DNA from 3 places in the Cytobacillus sp. genome. Region 3 is predicted to be linked to each of the others. Evidence: predicted binding sites of a transcription regulator. Region 3 holds the regulator's gene; each other region holds the start of a gene.

Evidence for each region. The regulator LexA, encoded in region 3, represses DNA repair genes until DNA is damaged. The targets are predictions, from matches to a motif close to CGAACATATGTTCG.
Region 1: the regulator LexA is predicted to act here: its motif matches at 2,828-2,841, upstream of ACEQ1T_RS25235 (YolD-like family protein).
Region 2: the regulator LexA is predicted to act here: its motif matches at 2,458-2,471, upstream of uvrB (excinuclease ABC subunit UvrB).

The regions. Positions count from the first base shown of each region.
Region 1 covers NZ_CAXQGS010000146.1:71,638-80,092, forward strand. The annotation lists gene ACEQ1T_RS25210 (N-acetylmuramoyl-L-alanine amidase) at 1-394, shown strand, start outside; gene ACEQ1T_RS25215 (hypothetical protein) at 432-755, opposite strand; gene ACEQ1T_RS25220 (hypothetical protein) at 854-1,279, opposite strand; gene ACEQ1T_RS25225 (hypothetical protein) at 1,325-2,425, opposite strand; gene ACEQ1T_RS25230 (hypothetical protein) at 2,499-2,765, opposite strand; gene ACEQ1T_RS25235 (YolD-like family protein) at 3,093-3,332, shown strand; gene ACEQ1T_RS25240 (helix-turn-helix transcriptional regulator) at 3,367-3,564, opposite strand; gene ACEQ1T_RS25245 (FtsK/SpoIIIE domain-containing protein) at 3,830-5,128, shown strand; gene ACEQ1T_RS25250 (replication-relaxation family protein) at 5,109-5,645, shown strand; gene ACEQ1T_RS25255 (hypothetical protein) at 5,642-6,133, shown strand; tRNA gene ACEQ1T_RS25260 (tRNA-Ala) at 6,243-6,315, opposite strand; gene ACEQ1T_RS25265 (MgtC/SapB family protein) at 6,383-7,081, opposite strand; gene ACEQ1T_RS25270 (DMT family transporter) at 7,229-8,143, shown strand; gene ACEQ1T_RS25275 (hypothetical protein) at 8,209-8,388, opposite strand.
Region 2 covers NZ_CAXQGS010000012.1:5,987-17,675, forward strand. The annotation lists gene uvrA (excinuclease ABC subunit UvrA) at 1-311, opposite strand, end outside; gene uvrB (excinuclease ABC subunit UvrB) at 319-2,298, opposite strand; gene ACEQ1T_RS01475 (CsbA family protein) at 2,693-2,929, opposite strand; gene ACEQ1T_RS01480 (alpha/beta-type small acid-soluble spore protein) at 3,079-3,354, shown strand; gene ACEQ1T_RS01485 (M20 family metallopeptidase) at 3,511-4,719, opposite strand; gene ACEQ1T_RS01490 (MetQ/NlpA family ABC transporter substrate-binding protein) at 4,747-5,574, opposite strand; gene ACEQ1T_RS01495 (methionine ABC transporter permease) at 5,593-6,243, opposite strand; gene ACEQ1T_RS01500 (methionine ABC transporter ATP-binding protein) at 6,233-7,264, opposite strand; SAM riboswitch class I at 7,423-7,523, opposite strand; SAM riboswitch class I at 7,623-7,722, opposite strand; gene ACEQ1T_RS01505 (DMT family transporter) at 7,790-8,710, opposite strand; partial or broken gene ACEQ1T_RS01510 (PLP-dependent aminotransferase family protein) at 8,842-10,265, shown strand; gene ACEQ1T_RS01515 (PAS domain S-box protein) at 10,381-11,689, shown strand, end outside.
Region 3 covers NZ_CAXQGS010000053.1:60,697-72,385, forward strand. The annotation lists gene hflX (GTPase HflX) at 1-900, shown strand, start outside; gene ACEQ1T_RS09985 (methionine gamma-lyase family protein) at 914-2,185, shown strand; gene ACEQ1T_RS09990 (MerR family transcriptional regulator) at 2,374-2,781, shown strand; gene glnA (type I glutamate--ammonia ligase) at 2,885-4,219, shown strand; partial or broken gene ACEQ1T_RS10000 (hypothetical protein) at 4,694-4,923, shown strand; gene ACEQ1T_RS10005 (CBO0543 family protein) at 4,971-5,462, shown strand; gene ACEQ1T_RS10010 (CBO0543 family protein) at 5,459-5,926, shown strand; gene ACEQ1T_RS10015 (CBO0543 family protein) at 7,125-7,685, shown strand; gene ACEQ1T_RS10020 (DUF4257 domain-containing protein) at 7,893-8,177, opposite strand; gene lexA (transcriptional repressor LexA) at 8,463-9,086, opposite strand; gene ACEQ1T_RS10030 (LysM peptidoglycan-binding domain-containing protein) at 9,243-9,575, shown strand; gene ACEQ1T_RS10035 (recombinase family protein) at 9,585-10,232, shown strand; gene ACEQ1T_RS10040 (DUF896 domain-containing protein) at 10,375-10,608, shown strand; gene tkt (transketolase) at 10,845-11,689, shown strand, end outside.

The DNA.
Region 1 (8,455 bases), on a different contig from region 3:
TACCACCACTTATCAAAACAATATCCATGCTGAGGTAATTAAGCTGGTGGATTTCTATGATAGAGGAAAGAAACAAGCTAACTTCCACATGCTGCGTGAATCAGCAATGCCGGCGTTGTTAACTGAAAATGGATTTATTGATAATGCTAATGATGCTGCTAAATTAAAATCAGCTACCTTTATCGAAAATCTTGCCCGTGGCCATGTAAATGGAATTGTGAAAAGCTTTAATCTTCCAAGAAAGAGCTCAGCTGTCTATCACACCGTTGTCTCTGGAGATACAGTTTATTCACTAAGCAGAACTTACGGAAGCACTGTGCAGCAAATCAAAGATTGGAACAACCTTGATGATAACTACACTATTTATGTGGGACAAGTACTTCGTGTGAAATAATAATAAAAAGCCCTTCTCAATGAGAGGGGCTTTTTATTTATATTGTAATTCCGAAAAATCTCGCTATAGTAACAAGCGAAGCTGTGGTACCGATAGTGCCTTTTAACAATTTTATAAGCCTTTGTCCTTTTTTAGTATCCCCAGTATCAAGGGCTTCCTGTAAAGACTCAGCGTTCATTTCAGCTTGCTCTCTCGAATCTTCATTTGAAATAGCTTTTATTTCTGCAAATAGTTCTTGAAAAGCCTTTTCAGATTCATCTTTTGTAATATTTTGAATTTGGGTATTATTATCAGACTGGATATTTGTATTACCATCGAAATTTGAATTGTTAAAGCTCCCTTTTATCGAACGACTAGACACAGAATCTGCACCTCCAGCGATATAATTTTGACAATAAACAATAGTTTGGTGCGGTAGCTCTGAGACAGGTTTTTCTTCTGCCTCTTTTGTAACTTCAATTATACTCTTGACTTTATCTTTAACCTCACGCGACTTGTTTGATTTGTTTTTTTTTTAAATTCTTCCCTCATAAAGTGACGATAACCTTCATCAATTTCAAATAGTGGAAAAACATCGTCATTTGTTACACAAGTTTCTTTTCCGCAAACATCACATCGATAGTTGTGATCAATAATAGACTGGTAATCGCTTACTTTATCTAAGGTGCGAATACAAAAATCACTTTCACCAGGGCATTTAACTTCCCATAAAAGATGAATCTCACCCGTTTTACAAAGCTCTATTAACTGTTCAAATGCAGATTCTAAAGTAAGGTTTTCGGAATATTTTGGTACAGAGGTAGGGTAAAATTGTTTAACAGGAGTAACGGCTAATAAATCAACGAATTCATTTACCTTTCTCTTTGCTGCCCAATCACTTACCATGCTCTGCACCTCCTTTTCCAAAAATTAATTATAATATATCATATTTTATGATGTTTGGTTCAAAATAATCCGTTCGCGGACAAATTTAATTACCTCTTCTGTTGCAGGTGTGGTAAAAGAAACACTATTTGTAGTCTTGCCTACCCTAATTGTAAAGCTTCTTTCAACCCCTGAAATTGGAAAGTCAAATTTAATAAAGCCGCCTTGATTTTGTAAATGAGGTGCCAGGTTTACATAGAGTGGTTGATTTCTTAGATCTCCCACAGTTGTCCTCATGCCCACTTTTTCCATACCACAAAGGATTAATGCAGTGAATGGAACCGTTAAAAGATGCTCACCGAAGATATCACTGGCTTGTCTTAAACGATTTACTAATTCAGTCTCATCATCTTCATCAAAAAAAGTGTTTAGCGCATTTAGTATTTCTATTATAGACTTTGTATGTTCTTCTTCTAAGTCATCAAAGATTAGTTCCGGTGTTGAAGTTGTATCAATCATCTCACCTTTAAGACGGTCAGCAATTAGGCCAACCTTATTTCCGAATGGCGCTAAAACTTTTTTTTGCTCAAGAGTAATTTGCTGTTGGACTAACTTTGCTAGACTCGATGCAACTTTTTGAGAGTTCTTTGAGTCAGTCCTAACTTCAATCAGTCCGGATTCTTCATCAATATAGACTGTGGCTACATCACTTCTAGGGACAAAGTTTACTTCAGTAAAGTCCGTATGCCGTCTTACCCCATTTCTATAAGCGTATCTTAAAAAGTATTGGTTCTCTTTTTCCCCATTTGCTGCAGCAAATAACACAGGTTCAGTAGTAAGTTCATGTGTTTGAGGTAATTTGATCTCAGTAAATGGATTAAATTTGCTGCCTTTAATAATCTTATCCTTTAAACCAACCAAAGAGGTTTCGTTTTCAAGTTCGAACCATGAAACAGATGTTTTGCCAGCTAGGAGTTTGTTAAAAGATGCCTTAATAGGGCTATCTTGTTTCCTTCTGTTTTTTTGAACATATTCCCAAACTCTATTGGCCAAATCCGCACTTGTACCACTTGTATCAATTGTCAAGTCAGTACAAATGTCTTGCAAGGTCTCCTTAGGGAGTTTGCTAATATCATTTAGAAAGACAATATCTCCAATTTCGTGCATAAATATACCCCCTTTGTTCTATAAAAATAACTTAACACAAAAATAGGTATATTTGTAATGAATTCCTTATTTTTCAAAATGGTAAATCATCTTCCGGCAATACCGGCTCGATTTCTCTGACTATCTGCGTTATATCGTTTTGTTCGTTCCAGGTTACTTTCTCAATAATTGTCTCTCTATACCCAGATTCCCGTTTCTGCTGCTGGATCCATTCATACGCAACAACTGCGACTGCAAAGTTAGGGTCCTTTTTAAATTCGCTATCCCTCACATGGAATTCACCGTTTCTAAATCCTCTGTTTCCTTCAAAATTAAGGATTGTTTGGATTACTACTCTCATTTTCGCACCTTCTTTTTTGTGTCAATTATACACGAACAAAAGTTCTGTTTTCAACTTGAAATCGAACAATAGTTCGCATAAAATAATTAAAAAGGAGGTTCGATCGATGAAAGGTATATTCTTAAGAGCTTCATCAAATGGAGAACTGCTCGAAATGATTTATCAAGACAACAAAGGTAACATAAGCCAACGAAGAGTAAAGGTATTGAGCGTGAATGATGAATCATTTCGCGGGTATTGTTATTCCAGGAGACAGCAGAGGAACTTTTTAATAAGAAACATTTTATCGGTCGGACCAGCACGAAAGATGGGGAGAGGAGCATAATAATGGCTAAAGTTAAGCGAAAAAGACCAACAAGGGACGAGTTTGAGTTAGAGGAGATTGGTAATACTCTTGTAGAAGCCTATGATGAAAAATCAGAAGTGAATCTGATTGTCTGGGAAAGAGAACCTGTTCAAGGGAATATAGTAAAGATGGATAGCCGGACTAGATTGATTCACGTTGAAAAGAACACTGTGATTACTAAAGTTCCATTTATGGATATCATGAAAGTTTCTATACATTAACGCTTGAAGCTCCTCTCTTTTGAGAAGAGCTTTTTCATTTCACTAAATCTCCCCATAAATCCTCCACTGTTTCATTAACTACTCTGGCTATCTTGATTCCAACTATTAAAGTAGGTATTGATTCTCCTCTAACTATCTTACTAAGTGTACCAGGGGTTATCTCGGCTTTTTCTGCTATAAAACTTTGTTTTAATCCTCGTTCTTTAATAATCCTTTGCAATTTTGTCTCCATTATTATCACCCAGTGTTAATATTCGATAAAAATTCTGTTTGTCCTGTTAATTTCTATGTTATAGGACAAACATTGACCCACATATCCTTTACCATTCAGCAAATCCTTCGCATTAGTATTCGGCTGTATATTCGTTTTAAAATGCGGTACCTGCATATGAATCCGACATTTCAAAACTTAGGTGTATCAATGGTTTCCAGTCTCTTTTATCCCTGCGGTTTCAGTGCAACTATTTATTACTAAATAATAAATTTGGGGTGAAGAAATGCTGTTTGAAATTATCTCAGTTTCTGCTGCTGTCTCTCTGGTTGGTTTGAGTTATTGGAAACGTTCTGAAATGGATGATGGTGAAAAGATTAAAAAAATCGCATTGAACTGTGGACTATATGTAAAGGAGGGGAAGGAAGTCAAAAGCATGCAGCTGCTTCGCAAGGCGGGGTATGAGTGGGGGACAGAATATGTTTTTCGGATCCCATTAGGATTGTCATTTAGTGATATTGAGAAGAAAACGGACAATTTAAGAGATGGATTGAATAATAGAAAAGGGGGCGTTGATTTAATGGCCTTTACGAAGATCGACTTTAGAAGCAATTTCATTTCACAGATCAAAGAAATCCTACAAAAACGTTTTGTATCGGAGAAAGAAATTGATATGAGCTATGATGGGACCCTGCATATCAAAGTACTTGAGAGGGAAATGCCAGCCAATGTTGATTTTGAGAAAAGCATGCTCGGGAAGTGCATCGATTGGGAAATCCCATTGGGTGAATCAAGGTACGGTTTTATCCATCATGATATGGAGCGCGGACATATTACGATAGCTGGAGCAACAAGAAAGGGAAAAACAGTGTTAATCAAACTTATTATCACCGCCTTAATCAATAATCAGCCTGATAATGCCAAATTAACCTTAATCGATCTAAAGGGTGGCCTTGCCTTCACCAGGTTTAAAAATGCAAAGCAAGTTGAAACAGTAGCAACGAATTTGGATGAATCTCTGATGGCCTTACAGTCTGTAAAAAAAGAAATGGAACAAGTGAAAGGGTGGTTTGATAAGAATGGATGCGAAGACATTAAAGAAGCTGGAATTGATACTAGACATTTCATCATTGTTGATGAAGCAGCACAAATCTCGCCGCAAATCCTCACGGGGAAAGAAGAGAGGGAAAAAGCCCGTAAGTGCGAAGAAGCGCTCTCGGAAATAGCGAGGATTGGTGCTGGGTTAGGTTACCGGCTCATCTACTGCAGCCAATATCCAACAGCAGACGTGATGAATAAGCAGATTAAGCAAAACTGCGATACGGTTATTACGTACAAATTAAGGGATGCTGTTGCCTCTCGTGTAGTTCTGGATGAATCTGGCGCAGAGAAACTCGCCTTGGCCGGCAGGGCTATATATAAAACGCCAGATGGAGTGCAGCAGGTACAGACTCCATTTATTAATAATGACCAAATTGAAGAGCTAATTAGACCACATATCGTTATTAAATCTCGGAAGGAGGATCCTACCGTTGAAGAGGTTAAAAAGGACGGAGACAATTCTTTTGAGCTTACGCCGATGTGATTATTTATCGAGAGAACAGCTGCAGAGAATGCATCGTTTAGGGAAGGAGCGCAATGCACAAAGGGTCCTTTATGATTTATCGGAATATATGTCATATTTTCAGGAAGGCAGAAAGAAAATTTACTATTTAAACGCAGCTGGCAGGGAAATGGTGCAGGCAACCAAGATCAGAAAGAAAACTCCTCAAGTTAATCATTATTTAATGAGAAATGATTTGTTCATTTCCTTAGGAAGACCGGTCAGCTGGGAGAATGAAGTGAAAATTGCTTTAAACAACATATCCCTCATAGCAGACGCATCCTATACCTCTAATAAACTTCATCATTTTGTCGAGATTGATTACAAACAATCCATGGCAAAGAACTCTCAAAAAATTGAAAAATACAAAAAGTTATCAACAATTAATCCACAGTTTAAATTAGTCTGGGTAACCACGACGCCTTTTAGGAAGAAGAAAATCGAAAAGTTGTGTGAAGGGCTTAAGGTGAAAGTCTACTTATGGGAGGAACTGAGATGAAAACTCAAACTATGTCCATACGTGAGTTTATGGTTGGGGATTATAAAGTAAAGGAAAAGAAACAAAGAAATGAAAAAATAAAGAAATCACAACAATCAATGGAGAGAATTGCTCGTGTTGCAGCAGGGTTATCCATCCCACTTGCTCTTGGTTCACCCATCGGAGCAGTATTGGGAGCGTCAAAAGCATTTGCCTCCACAACCGTTCCTAGTGCTACATCAGTCGCTGTACCAGCTACAGCAAAAGAATGGATGGGGGAACAAACATTGTCAGCCCTGGCACATGTCCTAGATCCAGTTGTGGATATTCTGGTTGCACTTAGCTTTCCAGTGGCATCTGTTATTATAGTAGGAGCCTGTTTCTTGTTTATGATGGGTAACTCTGAAAGGGGATGGACCATGATTCAAAATGCAGGGTTAGGATATGTTTTGATTCAGGTATCTCCATTAATATTAAATGTACTAAAACAAGTCGGAAATGCGGTTTAAAAACAGCAAAAAATAAATTCCGGCGACAGTTCGGCGACAATTAAGAAATTAGGAGAGAAACTAAATAGGAGAAAATAAAAAAAGCCTTGATATACAAGGCTTTTTTCTATGGAGAATAGGGGGCTCGAACCCCTGACCTCAACGCTGCCAGCGTTGCGCTCTCCCAGCTGAGCTAATCCCCCGAGAAGTGGTACAAGAAAAATTATAACCACATCGGAGTTATCTTGCAAGAGGAATTATTAAAAAATTTTACTGCATGCTATCGATTTCCATGCACTGCACTCCAGGGATACTTGAAACGCTGTAATAAACATCAGTAGTTCTTCTTTTATAGTCGACGGCAACAATCAGCTGTACAAGATGCAGATGTTCATCTTCTAAATCTTTTATGCGAATATGTTTTATAGAGATATCAAGGTCTTTTACCGCTGGGATGATGTCAGCGATATTTTCTTTATCCCTTACTTTCAGCTGCAGATTGATTTCTTTTTCTCTTAAGCGTTTGGGGCCAATTATGCCCATGATAAGAGGAATTACCTCTACTGAAATAATAAGCAGCGCCACTCCTGCCATTGCTTCAATATAAAAGCCTGCTCCTACAGCAATTCCAATTCCTGCTGCCCCCCAAATTAAAGCTGCTGTTGTAAGACCCGAAATACTGTCATTTCCCCGCCTTAAAATAACGCCTGCACCCAAAAAGCCGATTCCTGATACAATCTGGGCAGCTAAACGGAGAGGATCCATCGTTATGTTGATGTCATCATTACCGGGAAACATATAAGCCGATTCTATAGACACAATAGTCAGCAGGCAGCTTACTATGGAAATAACTAAACTGGTCTTTAGGCCGACAGGCTTTCTTTTTAATTCTCTCTCCAGGCCGATTACAAGACCCAGGACTGCTGAAATACCCAGCTTCATTAATATTTCTATCTCTAAACTGCTCATAATATCTCCCGCTTTTTTAAGTATTATATATCCAAAATATGATCTTTAAAATCCTGCTAAAATAAAACCGTAGTAAAAGTTTGACTAAACGTTGTAAAATGAAATATACCCTAATTATTAGGAAACAGAAACAAGGAGTATAAAAAAATGTCAGATAAAAAAATAAACCCCTATGTTGTCCTGGCAATTGGCGTCATTTCTGTCTCTACATCAGCCATATTGGTGAAGGTATCCAGCGCCCCATCGGGAGTCATTGCTTTTTACAGATTATTATTTTCTGTTCTTTTCATGCTGCCTGTATTTCTTATAAAGTATGTTCCGGAACTTCGTCTTATTACACGGCGGGATTGGATCTATTCCATCATTGCCGGTGTGTTTCTTGCATTCCATTTTATTCTCTGGTTTGAGTCACTTAACTACACCTCTGTAGCCAGTTCCACAGTCCTTGTGACTCTCCAGCCCTTGTTTGCATTTGCAGGCACATATCTCTTTTTTAAAGAAAAGTTTACCTGGAAAGCCATTTTAAGCGGGTTTCTGGCAATTGCGGGCAGTGTTATTATCAGCTGGGGAGATTTTCAAATCAGCGGGACTGCTTTGTTCGGGGATATACTTGCAATCATTGCCTGCGCCCTGGTAACGGCTTACTTAATGTTTGGCCAAACAGTCAGAAAAAGACTATCGCTCGTTACTTACACCTTTGTTGTTTATAGTATAAGCACTATTACATTGTTTTTTTACGTGTTAATCGTCGAAGAACCTTTACTCCCATATGGAACCAGTGATTGGGTATATTTTATCTTGCTTGCTCTTGTTCCCACTCTGCTCGGACATACATTATTCAATTGGTCAATAAAGTGGCTAAGCACTTCAACCATTTCTATGGCCATCTTATTTGAGCCAGTTGGTGCTGCTGTTTTAGCATATTATTTACTTCATGAGTCTATTTTATGGACGCAAGTTCTTGGGGGAACAATTGTAATTGGAGGAATAACTCTCTTCTTATTAGATGAGAGAAGGATTCGAATGAAAGAATTAAAGAAAAAAACAACGGCTTCCGGATAAATAGATGAGTAATATATTTTGAAGTATATAAGAGAAAAATCTCCCTGGGAATGGGGAGATTTTTTTTATCTAAATACATAGGTCAGAGCAGAAAAAATAAATGCAGCTGTAACAGAAAAGATGAAGGTGCCTCCATAGACCTCTTCATCTGAATTTGCAATTTTAATCCCCTCTGCATAGGCATAGGCAAACAAAAATATGGCCATGATTACAGATAGATATAGGGCAGCGGTTTCCAGTGTCATTCACACCTTCCGTTTAAAGTAGCGTTAATAGATTTTATGAAAAATAACCAAAACTATTACTATATCT
Region 2 (11,689 bases), on a different contig from region 3:
GTCACCGTTCCCACTGTGGAACGAGGATTTCTGCTTGTCGTCTTTTGGTCAATTGATATGGCAGGAGAGAGCCCTTCGATCGCATCCACGTCAGGCTTATCCATCTGGCCGAGGAATTGCCGGGCATAAGCAGATAATGATTCCACATAGCGGCGCTGCCCTTCTGCATAAATCGTATCAAATGCCAGAGAGGACTTTCCTGAACCTGAAAGTCCTGTCAGGACGACAAGCTTATCTCTCGGTATGGTGACATCTATATTTTTCAGATTATGGGCTCTGGCACCCTTTACAATCAGTTTATCCATCGCCATTTTTACGTCATCCTTCCGCTTTCAGCTCTAATATTAAATCACGAAGCTCGGCAGCCCTTTCGAAATTCAGGGATTTGGCCGCTTCCTTCATTTCTTTTTCCATATCGCCAATCAGCTTCTCGCGCTCTTTCTTGTTCAGCTTGCCGAGCTTTGCTGATGTCTCGTATTCTTCCTGCTCTTCTGCCGCATGGGTTGCACGGATTGAATCCCGTATATCCTTCTGTATAGTCATTGGCGTGATGCCATGCTTCTCATTGTACTCTTCCTGAATGGAACGGCGGCGCTTTGTTTCACTGATGGCTTTTTCCATGCTGTCAGTGATACGGTCTGCATACATAATGACATGGCCATTCGCATTACGCGCTGCACGTCCAATCGTCTGGATGAGTGAACGTTCTGAACGGAGGAAGCCTTCCTTATCAGCATCAAGTATGGTAACGAGAGATACTTCAGGTATATCAAGCCCCTCCCTCAGAAGATTAATGCCGACTAACACATCGTACTTGCCAAGGCGGAGCTCGCGGATGATTTCAATCCTCTCGAGCGTTTTCACCTCTGAGTGCAGATACTGCACTTTAATGCCGATTTCTTTTAAGTAGTCTGTCAAGTCCTCAGACATTTTCTTTGTTAATGTAGTGACAAGCACACGTTCATTTTTCTGAATGCGATCCTGGATTTCACCGATGAGGTCATCAATTTGACCTTCGATTGGACGGACATCAATAGTGGGATCAAGCAAACCGGTTGGGCGGATAATCTGCTCAATCATTTCCGGTGTATGCTCAAGCTCGTAAGGGCCAGGTGTTGCCGAAACAAAGACAGCCTGTTTCACATGCTTCTCGAACTCGGTAAACGTAAGCGGCCTGTTATCCATGGCTGAAGGCAAACGGAAACCATGATCCACTAGCACGGATTTTCTTGCCTGATCACCATTGAACATACCGCGGATTTGCGGCAGAGTTACGTGTGACTCATCAATCACAATTAGAAAGTCTTCCGGAAAATAATCCAGAAGGGTATACGGTGTTGAACCAGGCGGCCTTAATGTTAGATGGCGGGAGTAGTTTTCAATGCCGGAACAAAAACCCATCTCCCTCATCATCTCAAGGTCATAGCGGGTCCGCTGCTCCAGGCGCTGGGCTTCAAGAAGCTTATCGTTTTCTCTTAATTCAGCAAGGCGCACTTCCAGTTCTTTTTCAATGTTCTGGATGGCGACCCGCATTTTTTCTTCACGTGTTACGAAGTGGGATGCCGGGAAAATCGCAACATGCTCACGTTCACCCATAATTTCTCCGGTGAGGGCATCTACTTCACGGATCCGGTCTATCTCATCACCGAAAAACTCTACACGGATACAATGCTCATCCCGTGATGCCGGGAAAATCTCTACTACATCCCCGCGTACACGGAAAGTGCCGCGCTGGAAGTCAATATCATTGCGCTCATACTGAATGTCAACGAGCCTGTGAAGAAGCTGGTTCCTCTCAATTTCCATGCCGGTTCTGAGGGATAGCACCATTTCACGGTATTCTTCAGGAGAACCCAAACCATATATACAAGACACACTGGCAATAATGATGACATCATTGCGCTCAAATAATGAAGAAGTAGCCGAGTGGCGGAGCTTATCAATTTCATCATTGATGCTTGCATCTTTTTCAATAAAGGTATCTGTAGAAGGCACATACGCCTCAGGCTGATAGTAATCATAGTAGCTGACAAAATACTCAACAGCATTGTTTGGAAAAAAGTCCTTGAATTCACTGTATAACTGCCCAGCAAGTGTCTTATTATGAGCAATGACAAGCGTCGGCTTGTTAACTTCTTGTATAACATTTGAAACCGTGAAGGTTTTTCCCGTTCCTGTTGCACCCAAAAGCGTCTGGTGCTTCTTGCCGGAATTAATTCCCTCCACAATTTTTTTGATTGCCCCAGGCTGGTCGCCCTGAGGGGAATATTTTGAGACTAATTCAAATTGATCCTTCACCTATAAGCCTCCCGTTCAAATTACTTTTATCTATATATGAATCACAAACCAGCATTGTAAGAATTAAAGATCCGGGATGCATGGCTGATTTGTCAGTTTTTTACTCAAAACTCATATCACCATTCTACCACAAAGAGCCTAAAACAAACCAACAATATGCGAACGGATATTCGTTTTTTTGTTTTTACAGGGAAAATATTGCTTGGGAAATATGCCGAATTATCGAGGGGGGTGTCGAAGCAAGGTTAATCAAACGTTTGATTAACGGGGTGTAATCCAATCAATCGTTTGATTGATATTGATGAATAGCTGATGCTACGCAAGCATAAATTCAGATGAAAATTCATTAAACAAAAAACCTGTCGATACGTTTGATCGACAGGTTCCGCAAGAATTATTCCGCACTTAGTTTTGTTTTGGGCTTCAGTTTTTGAGCGTACCAAAACCCGACAGTCAATGAAAGTGCGTCTATAACAATTAAGGCAAATGAATTTGTATAGCCTTTATAGACAGAAGCAGCAATCAGTCCCACCGTTAATACAAGCCCAATCACACGATTATAGCTTACTCTCGTAAAGAGCAATACCAGCAGGCCAGGCAGCAGCAGAGCTGACAAGTATTTTAATGCCAAACAAAACACCTTCTTTTGTTTATTCACAATGATTCAGGGTTTCTAACATTAGAATATCTTCTCATAAGAAGATGTACAAGTTTTTTCAGTGTTATTCCCTATGTTCTTTCACATAATAAGAAAAAGTACTTATTATGGAGGAATGTATCATGGCAAGAAGAAAAAGACGCCCGCTTGTGCCGGAATCAAGAGCGGCATTAGACCAGCTGAAAAATCAGGTAATGGCAAACCAGGGATACCATGTTGACAATGAAAACCCTGATGGCGTGAAATATGAAATTGCCGAGGAGGCCGGTGTGCCATTGAAGCCGGGCTATAACGGCCGTCTTACATCCAAACAGGCAGGAACAGTGGGCGGGAAGATTGGCGGAAGTATGGTGAAGGAGCTTATTCGGATGGCACAGGAACGGATGAAGGAACAGTAGGTAATCGTGAACTTTAGGAAAAGAAAGATGAAATCGAGGGACGAGCAATCAATTGGAGGAGAAAATTCAGCATTTTGAGGCCGAACAACACTCCAATTTGAGGAAAAGACTCACTAAAGTAAGGAAAAGCTATCCCGCAAAGGATAGCTTTTGTTCTTATTCAGCAGCTTTCCGTTCTAGAAATTCCTGTTTAATGGATTTAAGCAACTCCGGATTCGTTACCAGCTGGAAGGCAGTCAGTGCGAGCCCTTTTGCTCCGGTTATCAGAGCTTCGTCGCCTTTTTCAGATGCTGCAGCCTCACGAAACGGAACTGTATGGGCAACAAGATCATCCGCACCAATTTTAATATAAGGATGAATGGTTGGCACCACTTGGCTGGTGTTGCCTGCATCCGTTGAGCCGATTCCATCTCTGTCCCCTTCAACGACCGTTTCTCCCAAGTCTTCAATCACTTCTTTAAACACCTGGTCATATGTCTTGTTTAACAGCAGGTTATCAACTTCATTTTGAAAAGCAATAACATTGAGCTTTGCTCCTGTTGCCAATGCGGCGCCTTCAGCGACAGCTTTAACCTTCCGTGTTACCTCATTAAGACTGGTTCTGGTTGTAGCACGGATGAAGAATCTGGCTTTTGCATACTCTGGGATAATATTTGGAGCATCCCCGCCATGAGTAATAATGCCATGGATTCGCACATCATCCTTTAATTGCTGACGAAGGGCATTAATTCCGTTAAACAGCTGAATAACTGCATCAAGGGCATTGATTCCTTCCTCCGGTGAAGCTGCCGCATGGGCAGGCTTTCCGATAAACTCGAAGTCAAGCGGATCAACTGCCAGTGATGAACTGGTCAGGCGGGTATGGTTTGATGGATGAACCATCAGGGCAGCGTCAATGCCTTCAAGCAAGCCATGCTTCACAAAGCTTCCTTTTGCACTTCCATTTGGACCGCCTTCTTCTGCCGGGGTTCCAAATACTACTGCTTCCCCACCGGTCTCATCAATGACCTTGCTCAATGCAATGGCTGCTGCCACACTTGTCGTACCTATGATATTGTGACCGCATCCATGACCCAGCCCGGGAAGGGCATCATATTCTGCAAGGAATGCAATGGACGGCCCCGGTCTATCGGATTTCTTCCGGGCGAGGAAAGCTGTTTCATGCCCGGCCACTGCCCGCTCTACTTCAAATCCTTCCTTCTCAAGGATGCCTGAAAGCAAGCCAGAGGCAAAAAACTCCTCATTCCCTATTTCCGGGTTTGCATGGATCTGGTGGCTTGCGGAAAGATAAAGTTCTTTATTATCCTCAACATTTTTCTTGATTGCTTCTTTTAGTTCAGAAAGTGCTTTTACAGGTGCCGCCATCATTGTTCCTCCTTTATAAATAATTTTTTACCAGCCAATTTCACTTAAAGGTATGAAAGTCGGGATCATGCTTCCGTCATATTCTTTCGTGATGAAATCAGCTACATCATCTTCCTGGTAAAGTTCTGCAATTCTCTTAAGCGTTTTGTTATCTTTATCTTCTGTTCTGACAGCAATGATATTTACATACGGAGTAGCGGTTTCGCTTTCAATAAAAACTGAATCCTTAGTTGGGTTAAAGCCTGCATCTACAGCAATTCCGTTATTGATTACAGAAGCAGAGACATCTGGAAGTGCACGCGGCGTCTGTGCTGATACCATTTCTACAAATTCAAGGTTCTTCGGATTTTCAACGACTTTATTCAAGTCCAGGTTTCCGTCATAGTCCTCGGATAATCTAATCAAGCCGGCTTCCTCCAGTAAAAGAAGGGCTCTTCCGCCATTTGAAGCATCATTTGGAATGGCAATTTTGCCGCCTTTCGGAATGTCTTCCACCGATTTTACTTTTTCAGAATAAAGGCCCATTGGTGCTAATACAGTTGTCGCAATTGGTGTAAGATCCATATTATGCTCTTTAATAAAAGTATCAAAATAAGCGACTGTCTGGAATGCATTTACATCAAGATCACCTTCTGCAAGGGCAACGTTTGGCTGTACATAGTCAGAGAATGTTACAACCTCAATTTCAATGCCTTCCTTTTCAGCCTTTTCTGCAATAAAGTCCCAGATGCGTGTATCAGATCCGCTGACACCTAATTTAATTTTCTTGGTCTCTTCTCCGCCAGTTGTGCTTGAGCATGCTGCAGTGAACACAGCCAATGCTAAAATAATGAATGATAAAAATAGTTTTTTCATGATGTGTTTCCTCCTCATTTATCTTCTTCTGATTTTTTTGGATATGATATTTCCGAATGACTGCAGGCCTTGAACCATGACCACTAAGATTGCAACGGTAATCAGCATGACGGTTGTATCGAATCGCTGATAGCCATATGTAATGGCAAGGTCACCAAGGCCGCCGCCTCCGACCGCCCCGGCCATGGCTGATGCTCCGACCAGACCGATTGTCGCAATTGTAAAGCCTAATACCAGCGAACTGAGCGCTTCAGGAATCAGGAACTTTAAAATGATCTGGCCAGGTGTCGCTCCCATTGCTTCTGCAGCTTCAATGACTCCCGGATCAACCTCAAGCAATGAATTTTCTATTAATCTCGCAATATAGGGTCCTGCATAAAAGACAAGCGGCACTACTGCTGCAGCAGTTCCAATCGATGTCCCGACAATCATCCGGGTGATTGGGATGATGGCTACCATTAAAATGATGAAGGGGACTGATCTGAAAATATTAATAATGCTGTTTATGATGTTAAAAACAACGGTGTTTTCCAGCAGATGCCCTTTCCTTGTTACGACAAGCAATATGCCAAGCGGCAGTCCAATAAGAGCTGAAAACAGCAATGAGAAAGCCACCATTTGGATCGTTTCAATTAAGGCTTCGATGATTTTTTCCTGATTAACTAGCACGTGTTGTCACTTCCTTTATAGAAACTTTTTCCTGGCTGATGTACTGGATAGCACGTCTGATTTCACTGTCCGGACCCTGGAATTCGACAATCAGGTTGCCAAACGGTGTTCCCTGAAGTTCAGTAATATTTCCAAACAGGACGTTGAAGTCGATATTAAACTTTTTGGCAACCTGCGAAAGGAGCGGCTGCCCGGCAGAATTTCCAACAAAGTTGATTCTAAATACCTTTTGAAGACCTTGCTGTCTTTCGATCACTTCTTTAATGGAGTCAGGTATTTGATCATTCATAACCGTGCTGACAAAGTTTTTCGCTGTTTGTGTTTTTGGTGATGAAAAGACATTAAAGACGGTTCCTTCTTCGATAATTTTTCCTGCCTCAATAACAGCGACACGATCACAAATCTCTCTGATTACAGACATTTCATGGGTAATGATCAGAATGGTAATATTGTATTCTTTATTTATTTTTTTCAGCAGCTGCAGGATCGAGCTGGTTGTCTGAGGATCCAGTGCTGAAGTCGCTTCATCACATAATAGAATGGAAGGCTGGGTCGCCAGTGCCCTGGCAATTCCGATCCGCTGCTTTTGTCCGCCTGACAGCTGATCGGGATAGCTGTTCGCCTTGTCGGCGAGCCCCACGAATTCCAATAGTTCATGAACACGCTTTTTGATTTCATCTTTAGGGACCTTAGCCAGTGTGAGCGGCATCGCAACATTGGCAAACACTGTTTTCGAATTTAATAGGTTAAAATGCTGAAAGACCATTCCGATGTTTCTTTTCACTTCGCGAATTTCCCTTACAGATAAAGCCGTCAGATCATGTCCGCTGACAATAACCTTTCCTGAAGTCGGTTTCTCCAGCCAATTGACACAGCGGATCAAAGAACTCTTTCCCGCACCGCTGAAGCCGATCACACCGAAAATCTCACCCTTGTTAATCTTTAAGTCTATTCCGTTTAAAGCAGCTACCTGCTGTCCTCCGCTTTCATAGACTTTCTTTAAATTCTGAAACTCTATCATTCAGCATCTCCCCTTTGATGGTGACAGGTATTTATACCACTTTAATGAATTGGTATAGGTACCTGTCACTTTTTATTCACTAACTATTCCTATGCGAAAACTAAGAATTATATCCTGAAATTTACCCCTTCCATCAGAAGAGGTTTTTTGAAGGCCCCTCCTTATCTTTCAGGCTTTCGCCTGCTGGATTTGGCACAGTGCAGTCTGCCTGCTGCCGAAGCTTCATTGGGCCAGGCCCCTCTGCTTCTCTCGATAAGAATTATTCATATGTTTATGAATAGAATCTCGCTGCATTTTTCCGGTAAAATAAAAACCCTCTTCTAAAGAAAGAAGAGGGCAGCATTTATCAATGGTCCTCTTCTTATCTTTCAAGCTAAGCTTGCTGGATTTGGCACGGTACACTTTTGTCCGCTGCCGAGGTGTCATAGGGCCAGTCCCTCAACCTCTCTGGATAAGAAGATTTTTATTATTTGGTTGTTTAATATGTTTATTACTTTACCACAATAAAGAAAAGGATGTCAATCATTATTTTTTAATATTTTCACCTGGTCCATTTTCATAAGTTTCTGTCACTTTAACAGAGCTCTCTTTACGGTGAATAATCATCACACCTGCTAGAGTAATCACACCACCTGCAATTGATAACATAGCCGGCACCTCTCCCAGCCAAACCCAGGCAATGACAAACGCTATTGCTGGTGTCAGATAAAGAGAGCTTACCGCTTCAGAAGTCCCTCGTATAGACGCAAGAAAAGCGAGGGCAATATATGGAATTACCGTTGGAAAAATCCCCAAATAAAGGACACTAAAAGTGGATTCGGCCGTCGCATGAAAGATCTCACTACCAAGCCCTGGAAGATAAATCAGCATAAAACTAGTCCCTGCCCAAACGGTATATGATGTAAATGACAAAAATCCGTACTTATTAAAGTATTTAGCCTGAAACACGAAATAGATGCTTTCTGAAACGGAAGCAAGCAGGACAAATAATATACCGGTTTGGATTTCAAACCCGCCTCCTGTACCAAGGGAAATAAGTACCGCACCCGCAAAACTGACTGCGGAACCAATCCACCTTACCCTTCCAAATCTTTCCCTTAAAAATATAGCAGCCAAAGCAGCCGAAAAAATCGGAGTCATTGATACAATCAAGCTTGCCGGCCCGGAGCTTACTGTTTTTTCCCCAATGTTGAGTGCAATATGATAAACCGTAAAACCAAGAAATCCAAGTATAAGAATAGGAGGAAGGTCTTTTATATCCGGAAGACGCATCTTTGTCAGCAGCGCTAAGACACCAAGTGCAGCGGAACCAATTAAAAGTCTAAAAAGGGCGAGGTTCTCCGGGGAGTACGATTCAAGTCCAGCTCGAATTCCCGGGAATGCGGATGCCCAGAGAATGATGATAGAACTATGCGCCCCGATAATCATAAATTTCTTATTTGCCAACTTCATCCCCCTTATCAGCATTTCCAGCCATTTTCTGTGCTGCTTTTCAGGATAATCAATAACTGATACAATGTCCTCAACCAATTAGAAAAGAATTTTGCCAGCCAATTTTTATGAAGGCGGTTATATGGATGGATACAGCACAATTGCCAAAATATCAGCAGGTTATAGAAACTATTAAAGGAAAGATTTCCAAAGGTGAATGGCCAATCGGAAGTAAAATTCCAAGCCAGCGAAAACTGGCTGAAGAGTTTGGAGTAAACCGAAGCACAATTATCACTGCTCTGGAAGAACTTGCAGCAGATGGATTAATAGAAGGGAAAACGGGGGTTGGCACTAAGGTTATTAATAATACATGGACTCTGCTCGCTTCAAGGCAGTCTGCCAACTGGAGTGAATATATCGATACAGGGATACACAGAGCCAGCGAAAAAATCGTTCAAGAAATTAATGACTTAGAAATGGATCCTGCTTTTATACAGCTCAGCAAAGGAGAGCTTTCCCCTGAAATTTTCCCTGTGGAAACGATGCAGAAAGTTCTAAAGGAAGCTGCTGATGAATTGAGTGAACTCGGTTATGAGGAACCAAAGGGGTATTTGCCATTAAGAAAGGCAGTCAGTGAGTATTTGGCAGCATCCGGAATAGACGCTTCTCCTTCCTCGATACTTATTGTTTCTGGAGGGCTGCAAGCCCTGCAGCTTATTTCACTGGGCCTTGTGCAAAGAGGGGTACCCGTATTTCTGGAAAAGCCCTCTTACTTATATTCTTTACAGCTTTTTCGGTCATCAGGCATGAATTTAAAAGGATTGCCGATGGATAAAGAGGGAATTATCACGAAAAGCATCTCTTTGAAAAAATATGAAAAAGGGAAATCCATTTTATACACCATTCCTTCCTATCATAATCCTACTGGAATTTTAATGACAGAAAAAAGAAGGAGGGAGCTGCTTGATGATTGCAGAATAGAACAGCTGCCAATCGTGGAAGACGATATTTATCGTGAGCTTTGGCTTGATGAAGCACCCCCTCCGCCATTAAAAGCAATGGACAAAACGGCCAGGTTCTTTATATGGGAAGCTTGTCAAAAACATTGAGTCCCGGACTTCGAATAGGCTGGGTAGCAGCACCTGAACCTGTTATCGACCGGCTTGCCGATCTTAAAATGCAGACTGACTATGGTTCAAGTTCACTATCACAAAGGGTTGCTGAAAAATGGCTGTCCACGGGCCTTTATCAAAAGCATATGGAAAGTGTACGTGAGCAGCTGAGAATTCGTCGTAATACTGCCTTAAATACATTAGATGCTCACTTGTCCGGGATAGCCGAATGGAATTCTCCGGAAGGAGGTTTTTTTATATGGCTGAAAGTACCGTCCAGTATTCCAATTCGAAGCCTCTATCGGCAGGCAATTTCAAGAAAACTGCTGATAAATCCGGGCAGCATTTACAGTGACGGGCCAATTCATTTTATACGAATTTCATATGCTTATGCCTCGCTGGAGGAACTGCAGAAAGGCATATTCATCCTTGGAGAGGAAATTAGAAAGTTCCTATGAGAATAGTACCTATCAAGGTATCCTTCTCACAGAGTGAAATTTATCCTATATGTCAATCCAAGCATGTATTGTATAATGATGGAAAAGTGCCATTTTTCAAAAAGGAGGGACAAAAATGATCATGACCGAGAATCCTGCAGATTTATTCGCGGACAAGGTGGAAGCGAGGAATCTGCAGCTGGCCATTCAGCATTCCAGCGATGTGATTGCAAGAGTGACAAAAGAAGGCATTGCTTTATATGTCTCCCCTTCCTGCTTGCCAATGCTGGGGTATTCGCAGCAGGACTTTTATCGAAGCAGCCTTTATACATACTGCCATCCAAATGACCGGGACCTTTTAAGAGATGCATTGACCGAGCTCGAACAGCTTCCGCATAAACGGGAGACCTTTCGCTTCAGGCATAAGGAGGGGCATTATCTGTGGCTTGAAGCCAATTTTTCAGTCATTAATGACGATAAAGAAATGATGTGCATCATCCGGGATATGACACAAAGAATTATCATGGAAGAGGAAATTCTGGAAACACAGGAGAAGTACCGCTTTCTGGTGGAGTACTCCAAGGATACGATAGGAATGGTGACACAAAAAGGGATTTGGACCTACATCAATAATGAAGGAAAGAAGCTTTTTGGATTCACGAGCATCAAAGAGATGATCGGCACCTCCCTCCACGACTACACTCCTCCTTCAGAACATTCTACCCTCGATGATTTTCTGCAAACAAAGCTAAGTGTAAATTTTGAGCTTAATCTGATCCGGACTGACGGACAAATGAGAAAAGCCGAAGTCCAGCTGATTCCAACCACTTTCAAGAACAGAAAGGTCTACCAAATCATTATTAAAGATGTGACCGGACAAAAGAAGACGGAAGAAAAGCTGCAGAATGCCGAAAAACTTTCGGTTGTCGGTCAGCTTGCCGCAGGCATTGCCCATGAAATCCGCAACCCGCTTACAGCCATAAAAGGCTTTACACAGTTATTATATGAAGATCATAAAGGCGATTTCGCGGAGGTCATCCTAAGTGAGCTGGAGCGGATTGAAGGCATCGTCAATGACCTGCTCGTTCTCGCCAAACCCCAAATAACCGAAATGGAAGAAACCTGCCTGACAAACGTTGTAAAAAGTGTGATCACCCTCTTAAACAGCCAGGCAGTTATGGAGAATATCATGATCGAACTAACACAGTCACCCGGCGAGTTTTATGTGAAATGTGAAAAAGATAAAATTAAACAGGTGCTGATTAACATCATTAAGAACTCAATTGAAGCCATGCCGGTGGGCGGAAAAATAAACGTGGATATCCGCCGGGAGGACCATTCTGTCATCATCAGTGTTGAGGATGAAGGAATTGGCATACCCGAAGAACGCCTTGCCAAACTGGGAGAGCCGTTTTACAGCACAAAAGAAAAAGGCACAGGCCTTG
Region 3 (11,689 bases):
GAAGGGAAGCTGCAGGTCGAATTGGCACAGCTGCAGTATTTGCTGCCGCGCCTGTCAGGCCAGGGTGTCCAGCTTTCAAGGCTTGGAGGGGGAATCGGCACAAGGGGACCGGGTGAGACCAAGCTTGAATCAGACCGCCGCCATATCCGCCGCCGAATTGATGATATTAAGACCCAGCTTTCTGTCATTGTGCAGCACCGTGACAGATACCGTGAACGAAGAAAGAAAAATAAAGCATTCCAAATAGCGCTTGTCGGCTATACAAATGCAGGGAAATCCACTATTTTTAATAGATTGTCGGAAGCGGATTCCTATGAAGAAAACCAGCTGTTTGCCACACTTGACCCGATGACCCGCAAGCTGATATTGCCAAGCGGATTTATCACACTTGTGACAGATACAGTCGGATTTATTCAGGATTTGCCGACTACGCTCATTGCAGCCTTCCGTTCCACTCTGGAAGAAGTAAAGGAAGCAGATCTTCTTCTTCATGTAGTCGATATGTCCAATCCGGATTATTACCAGCATGAGCAGACAGTCAATAAACTGATAGAAGATTTGGAAAATGATAAAATACCGCAGCTTACGGTATATAATAAGAGAGATTTAAGGCATCCTGATTTTGTCCCGACCGCCAGAACAGAAACGATTCAGATCAGTGCCTTTGATGAAGATGACCGCAATGAACTGAAACGGAAAATCGAGCAGATGATCCTGGGAATGATGAAGCATTACCATGTGGAGGTGCCTTCGACAGAGGGAAAACTGCTGTCACAGCTCAAGAACGAAACCATCCTGAGGGAATTGACTTTCAATGAAGATAAAGAGCTCTATGTTTGCAAGGGCTATTACCTCGAAGACCATCAGATTTCAGGGCCTTTAATGAAATATACCGTATAGTTAGGAGAACATCATGTTTCAACAGTTATCAAAAGGAGAAAAGCTCCAGCCGATAGTAAAAGAAGTGGAGCAGCAAATTTCAGAGGTATTAAAGAGTATTGATGAGCGGATTGATGAGAATCAATTCCGTGTATTAAAGAGCTTTCAAAATTTCAAAGTCAGCGATTCGCATTTCATTCCTTCAACCGGATATGGATACGATGATATCGGCAGGGATACATTGGAGGAAATATATGCTGAAGTTTTCGGCGGGGAAGCAGGATTGGTCCGCTCTCAGATTATATCAGGGACGCATGCCATTTCCATTGCACTCTTTGGCGTATTGCGGCCGGGTGATGAATTGCTGTACATCACCGGAAAACCATATGACACACTGGAAGAAGTTGTTGGAATCCGGGGAACTGGAAACGGTTCGCTGAAAGAGTTCGGGATTGGATACAATAGCATCCCGCTGAATGAAGATGGAAGCATTGATTATCCTGCAGTTGAAAAAGCAATTAAACCGAATACGAAAATGATTGGCATACAGCGTTCTAAGGGATACGCAACAAGACCATCATTCACAATCGAACAAATAGAAGAAATGATTCAGTTCGTAAAAGAAATTAAGCCGGATGCGATTGTTTTTGTTGATAATTGCTATGGAGAGTTTGTTGAAGACCGAGAGCCTTGCCATGTTGGGGCAGACTTGATGGCCGGGTCGCTTATTAAGAATCCCGGCGGGGGAATTGCCAAGACAGGCGGTTATATTGTCGGGAAGAAGGAATGGGTCGAAGCTTGTTCCTTCCGTATGACTTCACCGGGAATTGGTGCAGAAGCAGGTGCGTCCCTTTACAGCCTTCAGGAAATGTATCAGGGCTTTTTCCTGGCTCCACATGTTGTCGGTCAGGCTTTGAAAGGGGCTGTTTTTACAGCAGCACTGCTTGAACGGCTTGGAATGAACTCCAATCCAAAGTGGGACAGTAAAAGAACCGATTTAATCCAATCTGTTCAATTTGATGATAAAGAAAAAATGGTGGCTTTTTGCCAGGCGATTCAATTTGCATCTCCTGTTAATTCCCATGTAACTGCCTACCCTGCTTATATGCCAGGATATGAAGACGATGTTATCATGGCAGCGGGTACTTTTATTCAGGGTGCAAGCATTGAACTGACAGCTGATGGCCCCATCAGGCCGCCTTATGTTGCTTATGTTCAAGGCGGGCTGACTTATTCCCATGTGAAAATGGCTGTATGCATCGCGCTGAACCAATTGCTGGAAAAAGGTTTAGTCCAAATAAATTAGGTGAATATTAAGAAGGACAGCTACATAGTTAGTTGTCCTTTTCTGTTTCTTTATTGAGATTTATATGAAAATATGAAAGGTAAAATTTTTTTGAAAAAATCATGTTATAAAAGCTAACATATTGTTGACAGATAATCTGACATTACATATAATAAACTCAAGAAGTAATTGAAAAGGGGGAGAAATAGTTGACTGGAAGCGAAATTCGACGTTCCATGCCGCTTTTCCCAATTGGTACTGTCATGCAGCTGACTGACCTGACCGCCAGGCAGATTCGCTACTATGAAGAGCACCAATTAATTTCTCCAGCTAGAACTGACGGAAATAGAAGGCTTTTTTCCTTAAACGACATCGATGTCCTTCTGGAAATTAAAGATTTGATTGATCAAGGCGTGAACATGGCTGGGATCAAGCAGCTATTTTTCGTAAAAGAACAGCAAGCGATAACTGAAAACATGAATAAGCAAGCAGAAAAAGCGAGACGCGATCTATCAGATGAAGAAATCCGGAAACTCCTTCGCAAGGAAATAGTGCAGGCGGGCCGATTTAATCGTTCATCATTGCGTCAGGGCAACATGCATCGCTTTTTTCATTAAAAAAAGCCGTTATTAAGCTCGTTGATATTGTCTTGGATTTCTGAGCGCACATTAACAGAGCAAAAAATAAATCACTCATGTAAATTTAAGGGAGGAACTACCAGTGGCAAAGTTTACTAAAGAAGATATTAAGCGAATTGCAGAAGAGGAAAATGTAAAATTCGTCCGTTTACAGTTTACGGATATTCTTGGAACTATCAAGAACGTGGAAATTCCGATCAGCCAGCTTGAAAAAGCCCTTGATAACAAAATGATGTTTGATGGATCTTCAATCGAAGGCTTTGTACGTATTGAAGAATCAGATATGAACCTTTATCCTGACCTTGATACCTGGGTGGTATTCCCTTGGACAGCTGAAAAAGGGAAAGTTGCACGCCTTATCTGTGATATCTACAATCCGGATGGAACTCCATTCCTCGGTGATCCCCGCAGCAACTTAAGACGAATCTTACAAGAAATGGAAGAGTTGGGATACTCTGATTTCAACTTAGGACCTGAGCCGGAATTCTTCTTATTCAAGCTTGACCAGGCTGGTGAGCCGACTCTTGAATTGAACGATAATGGCGGATACTTCGACCTTGCGCCAACTGATCTTGGAGAAAACTGCCGCCGCGATATCGTGCTTGAGCTTGAAGAAATGGGCTTTGAAATTGAAGCATCCCACCATGAGGTTGCACCTGGACAGCATGAAATCGACTTCAAATATGCAGATGCATTAACAGCTTGTGACCAAATCCAGACGTTCAAGCTTGTTGTTAAAACAATTGCCCGCAAGCACGGCCTGCACGCGACATTCATGCCAAAACCGCTGTTCGGTGTTAACGGATCAGGTATGCACTGTAACGTTTCCTTATTCAAGGATGGCAAAAATGCATTCTTCAACGAAACTGGTGATCTTCAATTAAGTGAAGATGCACGTCACTTTATCGCAGGCATCATCAACCATGCGACAGCATTTACTGCAGTAACAAATCCAATCGTTAACTCTTATAAGCGTTTGGTGCCTGGTTATGAAGCACCTTGCTATGTTGCATGGTCTGCTCAAAACCGTTCACCGCTTATCCGTATTCCGGCTTCCCGCGGTGTAAGTACACGTGTTGAAGTAAGAAGTGTAGACCCTGCTGCAAACCCATACCTTGCAATGGCTGTACTTCTAAAAGCTGGACTTGACGGAATCAAGAACAAATTGACTCCTCCGGCACCAGTAGACCGCAACATCTATGTAATGAACAAGCAGGAACGTGAAGAAGAAGGCATCAAGGATCTTCCGGCTACATTGGCTGCTGCACTTGATGAGCTTAAGAAAGATGAAGTCATCGTGTCCGCTCTTGGTGAACATATCTTTGAACACTTCATTGAAGCGAAGGAAATTGAGTGGGATATGTTCCGTACGCAAGTGCATCCATGGGAGCGCGAGCAGTACTTGAGCATGTATTAAAAAGTAAACCCCTTGACACCATTGGTGTTGAGGGGTTTTTATTTTCGGGCAAAAATTGTAATGTGGCTTTAGTTTTTGCTTTGCCCTAAAAATGCCCGATTTTAAAGCAAAAAATTAATTCAAGGACATTTTTCATGTTTTCCTCGAATATACTCATTCTTTCAGTTTCAATCTTTTTACTAATATGCGAATAAACATCTGAAGTTATTTGAATACTTCCATGAACCAATCTCTCTGGGATGTATTTCATGTCTGCCCCTGCTTCTAACTGGAGAACCACATGAGTGTGTCTTAATGAGTGAATTGGTAAAGAGGGGAGATCACAGTTCTTTAGGATCCTAAAAAATGATTTAAATAAGGCCAATAAAGCCAAACAGAAAAGGCCGTTGGGCAAATCTCTTGCCCGCCGTCGCAAAGAAGGGTGCCAGGGATTGGAGAAATATTTTCGTTAAAGCATTATTCCTCCAATACTGGATGAGTGATACAAATAAATACAATGAAAGTGCTAAGCGTAAGAAGATTCAACTGGTTGTTCACCATATCAAGGAGCTTGAGCATCATCAAGAGTTTGTACTTGATGAAAATAACCTAGAGAGTGTTGTTTGTGTCGTTTGCCATAACATAGAACATGGACGAGACTTCAGGAATATAAGAAGCCAAACAAATGGCAGCATGATGAAAAGTGGTGGTATCGATTTATTTAATTATGTGAACAAATAGTATTAAATGGTTTCGATGAAAGGTGACTTAAATGAATCTTGAAAGATGGATTATATTGGGGATATTAATACTAAGTATCATGTGTCTCAAGATACTAGTACCGAGAGAAAAGGTTAGAGATGCGTGGGTTATCTTTTTTTTTCTACAAGTCATTACATGGCCAGCCGGTTTAATAGCAGTAGAAATGGGTTGGATTGAATATCCGATTCAATTGTATCCTAAGGCAAATTTATATAATAGGACTAGTTTTTCTTTTGAGTTCTTCTTATTCCCGGTAGTCGCCATTATTTTTAGTTTGTATTTTCCAAGGAATAAAAAATGGTTTGGCTCACTATTGTATTATGTTTTCTTTGCTGGATTTTTTACCTTCTTAGAAGTTGTATTAGAATCAAATACTGAACTGGTTGAGTATCATAAATGGAAATGGTATTGGACACTGGTAACAGTAATGATTTCTCTCTATATAAACGATAAATTTTATCGATGGTTTTCTAAAAGATTAATTTTGGTGGAGTTAAAATGAACAGAGAAGTTCTTATTTTAATATGTTCGTGGATTTTATCATTGTACTTGCTGTTTAGATATATTCCAATCGAAAGTAAAAGGTTAGCGTGGATAACCTTTATATTTGTTCAAGCAATAACATGGATACATGAATATATACAATTGGTATTTGGATTGGTTGAGTTTCCGTATAGAGAATTTAATAAAGCAACAAATATGAGCTTTTCATTACATTATATAGTTTATCCTGCAATTGCCGTGTTTTTTATACTTTTTTATCCAAATGAAAAAGGGACAAGAAGAACATTTTTGTACTACTTACTATTTTCAATGGGGATAACAACTTATTCTTATCTTCTCGAAAAATTTAGTTCATTGTATCACTATATTCACTGGAACTGGTTCATTGGTTTAATTACCAACGTGATTATTCTTTATCTTGTAAAGATATATATATTTTGGTTTAAAAAAGGTCTGGTGTAACCAGTTGTAATATCTAGGCTCCCCCAGGTCAAGAAATTTGGACTTTTTTTCAAAATGGGACACTGGGGAGATGGAACCTATTTTCCAGATTTATGAGCAATCATTAAATTTCTGGAGAAACATGTTTTAAGTCATGACGATTTTTTATCTCTGTATGTTCTTCCGTCAGAGTAATAATGCCAAACTTGTATAAAAGTAAACCTCTTGACACCATTGATGTTAAGAGGTCTATTTTTTGGACAAAAAAGATTTAGTTTTAGTTCTTGGCCGTCGTTGTAAAAAAGTTTTTCAGGACCATACAGTTAAGGCTTAGAGAATATTGTTGTTTAGTTCTGTTTTTTGACGAATATTAAAACAAGGCAGCGGGTGTTAATTGATAAAAAAGAATTATGAGTCAGGTAAATTGCAATAGACCGGCGGGCATAGGGATGAAAAAGATTAACATAATGAATATGGATATGACTAGTAATGTGACTAAACAGTATTGAGTCCAGCGTTTTCCGTTTTCTAATGATTTTCCATAAAGCCAAAGACCGGGCATGACAGTAATCATGCCAACTTGAGCTGCTATTCAATGCCAAAATAGATTTATATCAGCCGGTATAAAGCCAGAAACAATATTACCTAAAGCTAAGATAAGAATGAAAATTGTCGCTAGCCGGTTTAATCTTGTCTTCTCAAGGTTTTGTGAAAGGTGCAAAATACCAAATGAAAAGGTTAATCTGTTAATAATAAACAATACATTCATCCAGAAATGGTAAGGAGAACAAATCTCATGAGGTGCAATTGAATAGGTGTATTCCCTGCAAGAGGTAACGCCAAGGTCGCTCATTGCAAATGTTCTAAAAAACTGTACGGAGCTGTAGAAGTCAAAATGAAGATTGGTTCCATAAAAAAATACAAGCAAGTAGCAAACCAATATAAAATACCGAGCCATTTTGATATGCTCAGACGACTCACCATTTACAAAAGTGTTATACATGAATTATAAATCCAAAAAATGTTAAGAGGGATAGTCTTGGAGACTATATTTGAATAGGGCTAGAGGTTGATACAGGTGATATTGAAAATATTTTTAATAAACACAAGATAGAATTAGTTAATTACGTGATAAAGGGACCGAATAAGAATAAAAGATATAAAATTTGAAATATTAAGGATTAGACGCGAAGCAAGGAATGTAAAAGGTGGGTGAATCATGACATTCCAGGAAGGATTAATTCAACTTGATAAGGCGAATAAGATTATTACAGAAGCAAATAAATTGATTACCGAGGTGAATTTAAACACTTTCTTATTTACTTTAAGTTGGTGGGTAGCCTTAGCTATGTTACTTGTTCCTTGGGTTTTGTGGGCAATTTTTCGGAAAAAGGAGAGTTCAGCCCGGCTGTTATTTGCCGCTTTTATAACGATGATAATCTCTACAACCATTGATGGATTAGGTGTTGACTTTGGAAAATGGTCCTATCCCATTAAGGTTATTCCAATACCAACGATCAGCTACTCATTTCGATATGGAACTGTTCCAGTGGCTATAATGTTATTAATTCAATTTAAACCAAATATGAATGCGATAGTTAAGGCTGTATTATTCGGTGGGTTTGGTGCTTATGTAGGAATGCCTATTATGGCAATGCTGCACTTGTATAAAAAAATCGACTGGGCCTATACTTATTCCTTTTTTATATTAGTTTCACTTTATTTAATTGCCCATTGGTTCAGCAGAAGGAGCAGTTTTGAAAAAATAGTCGAAAAATAAAAAAGGCAGGATTTCTCCCAGCAGGTGGTGTGTTTTTTCACGTATGCGAGTGCATTCTTGGGAGGGCGGGCAGTACATGTTCTCGTACTAAGAAAATTTGAAATTCCCTGGCCACTTTAGCCGGGGAGTATTTTTAAAAAGGCAAATACAAAAACCCCGTTTACAGATGAACGAGGTTTTAACTAATTCGTATTTCTCTGCATCTCTCTATTCTTTATGTCTGATCTTTAAGAAATCGAGACATGTCAGCAGTGCATCTCCTCCAAACCCTGCAATCACCGCCAGGAGAACTACCTTTAAGGCAGAGTCAGGATCTGAAGATACGACCAAAAAAACAGCCGCTAAAGCCCCCATGATTACTTCTTCAAAGACCCCCAGATAGATGAACTTTTTTGTCCTTCTGGGTTTGACCATTTTGCCTTCTTTCCGAATATGTCCAACGACACCAACCAGCCCACCAATCAACAAAGCGAAGGTAATGTTCAAAAACATTTTTTCTTCACACTCCTAAAGTCGAGATTTTGGACAAGCGACCTTAGGTTGATTCTCGGTGTATTACCATTATATAGAAAGTGGCTATAAATTAATATGCATAAAAATACCGAATTTTCAGAACAATAAAATAGTCATACTTGACTGTAACTTTATGCCAAAAGAAAAAGTATCCGTTACTTTCGTATGATTTCGCTAATAGCATCAGGTAATAGGAACTGATAACCTTCTTAAAATTGGAAAAAATAAAAAGCAGGCAGAGGCTGCTTGCTTTTTATCACTCTATTAATGCATATGGCGGTATACACCTATAACCTTTCCAAGGATGGAAACATTTCGAAGGATGATAGGTTCCATTGTAGAGTTTTCCGGCTGAAGACGGATAAAGTCTTTTTCTTTAAAGAATCTCTTGACAGTTGCTTCGTCTTCCTCTGTCATGGCAACCACGATATCTCCATTATTGGCAGTGCTCTGCTGTTTGACGATGACATAGTCGCCATCAAGGATTCCGGCTTCAATCATACTTTCTCCCATGATTTCAAGCATGAATACATGCTCGTCAGCTGGTGCCATTCTTTCTGGAAGAGGGAAGTATTCTTCGACATTTTCAATGGCCGTTATCGGCTGACCTGCAGTTACTTTACCGACGATCGGAACATTAACTGCACTGACTTTAGGAATGTGAGAAGACTCGTCCAGGTCTAAAATTTCAATGGCGCGCGGTTTAGTAGGATCTCTGCGGATCAGCCCTTTGCTTTCAAGTCTGGCGAGATGGCCGTGAACTGTTGAGCTTGAAGCAAGGCCGACTGCTTCCCCGATTTCCCTTACAGAAGGCGGATAACCCCTCAATTTAACTTCTTCTTTTATAAACTCTAATATATCTTGCTGCCTTTTTGATAATTTCACCATCTTTACGCACCTCGTATGTTTTTGTTGTCTCAATTATAGCACCAATTACCATATGATACAAACATAAGTTCGAATTTTCATTGACACAAAACAAATGTTCGGTCTATAATAAAATCATCAAATGCGAACATATATTCTTTTCAGAGGTGGTATATCATGTTTAAAAAATTGTGGAAATCATATTCTTATGCTATTATTCTCTTCGTTTTAAGCCTGGCAGCATCGTTTATTATGCTCGTGCAAATAGAAACACCCGATACGGAAAAGTTTGTGAAAGTCACTGTTGCAGAAGGCGACTCTTTATGGAAAATTGCTGAGAATTTTTCGGCTGAACATTCGCTGTCTACAGATCAATTTATTAATTGGGTGGAACAAAATAATGAGATTGCGTCTGGAAGGATTTTTCCGGGCGATGAAATTGTAATTCCAGTAAAAGCTCTGGATGACGAGCCTTATAAAGAGCTTGCCAGTTCAGACCTTTATGAATAAGGAGAAGTTATGAAAGCTATTATTTACTGCAGGGTTAGTACAACAAAGGATACTCAGGAAACGTCCCTTTCAAGGCAGGAAGAAGAGCTGGTGATTCTGGCGAAAAAGCATAATTTTGAAGTGGTCAAGGTGATTCGCGAACAGGCCAGCGGATACGATCTTGAAAGAGACGGTATATTGGAGCTTTTAGACTTAATTAAAGAAAAGGATATCAAGGTTGTCCTCATTCAGGATGAAACCAGGCTTGGGCGGGGCAATGCAAAGATTGCAATACTCCATTGCATTTTAAAAGAAGAAGTCCAGCTATACAGCATTTCGAATAACGGCCAGCTCGAACTTTCGGAATCAGATTCGATGGTGCTGAACATTGTTGGAATGGTAGAGGAGTATCAGAGAAAGCTTCATAACATCAAAATCAGACGCGGCATGCAGCGGGCTATTGATAAAGGTTACCGGCCCGAGAAGAACTTAAGCAATCAGGGAGCAAATGGAGGCAGGGAAAGAATAGAGGTGCCGATAGAGGAAATTGTCAGGCTAAGGAAAAACGAATTAACATTTGCAGAGATTGCTGCAACGCTTAGGGGTTTTGGCTATAATATCTCAAAAGCAACTGTCCATAGAAGGTATAAAGAACATATTGAATTACTTCCTGAATAGAGCACTTTTCTTGTCAAAAGTGTTCTTTTTTAGTATGATGGCAGTTGAGTTTCAGTATTGTTCTATATTTGAAGCTATTGTATAATAAGAACTTCTATTTAGAATATTCAAAGGTAAACTTTTGATATAAAGGAGCTTTAATATGCTGCCAAAACAAAAACTTGCCCGAATTAATGCACTGGCAAAGAAGGCAAAGGAATCCGGATTAACAGAAGCAGAAGCGAAAGAGCAGACTTCTCTCCGCAAAGAGTATTTGGAGACTTTTCGCTCTGGCATGTTAAACACGCTTAAAGGTGTTACAATTGTTGACCCGAAAGGAAACGACGTTACTCCTAAAAAGCTGAAAGAATTCCAAAATAAAAACCGCCTTCACTAATATTATAAATGCAAGGGATACACAATGCTGTATTCCTTCTTTTAATAGAATGCGGAGAAGACTTTACGGATTTATTGCCGGATATCTCCGCTTTTTTACATATGCCGGGTCTATTTGTGTCAATATAGTAACAAACCGGCTTTTTTTGTCCTTTTCTGACCCTATTGGTTGTGAAAAAAAGGGACACCCGATAATATAAAAAGAGTAAAGAATTACTACTCGAAAGGATGTATTGAATGTTTAATCACACAGATGAACTATCCATCAGTTCCATTCGTACTTTATCAATCGACGCCATTGAAAAGGCGAATTCCGGCCATCCGGGCATGCCGATGGGTGCAGCGCCAATGGCTTATACACTTTGGACACGCTTCATGAACCATAACCCGAAAAATCCAGAATGGTTCAACCGTGACCGGTTCGTCCTTTCTGCAGGACATGGCTCGATGCTTCTATACAGCCTTCTTCATCTTTCCGGCTATGATGTTTCCATGAATGACATTAAAGAGTTCAGACAGTGGGGAAGCAAGACGCCTGGCCACCCTGAATACGGCCATACTCCAGGTGTTGATGCAACAACAGGCCCATTAGGTCAAGGTATTGCAATGGCTGTTGGTATGGCAATGGCAGAGCGCCACCTGGCTGCAACATACAACAAAGACAACTTCAATGTGGTTGATCACTATACATACAGCATCTGCGGTGACGGAGACCTTATGGAAGGCGTTTCGGCTGAAGCTGCTTCCCTTGCTGGCCACTTAAAGCTTGGAAGACTGGTTGTTCTATATGATTCAAATGATATCTCACTTGATGGTGACCTTGATAAATCTTTTTCTGAAAGTGTTGAACAGCGCTTCAAGTCATACGGCTGGCAGTATATCCGCGTAGAAGACGGCAATGATCTTCACGAAATCGCAAAAGCAATTGAAGAGGCGAAGCAGGATGAAAACCGGCCAACAATGATTGAAGTCAAAACAGTCATTGGCTACGGTTCTCCAAACAAATCAGGCAAATCTGATGTTCATGGTGCTCCGCTAGGTGCTGACGAATTGAAATTAACGAAAGAAGCCTATAAGTGGAC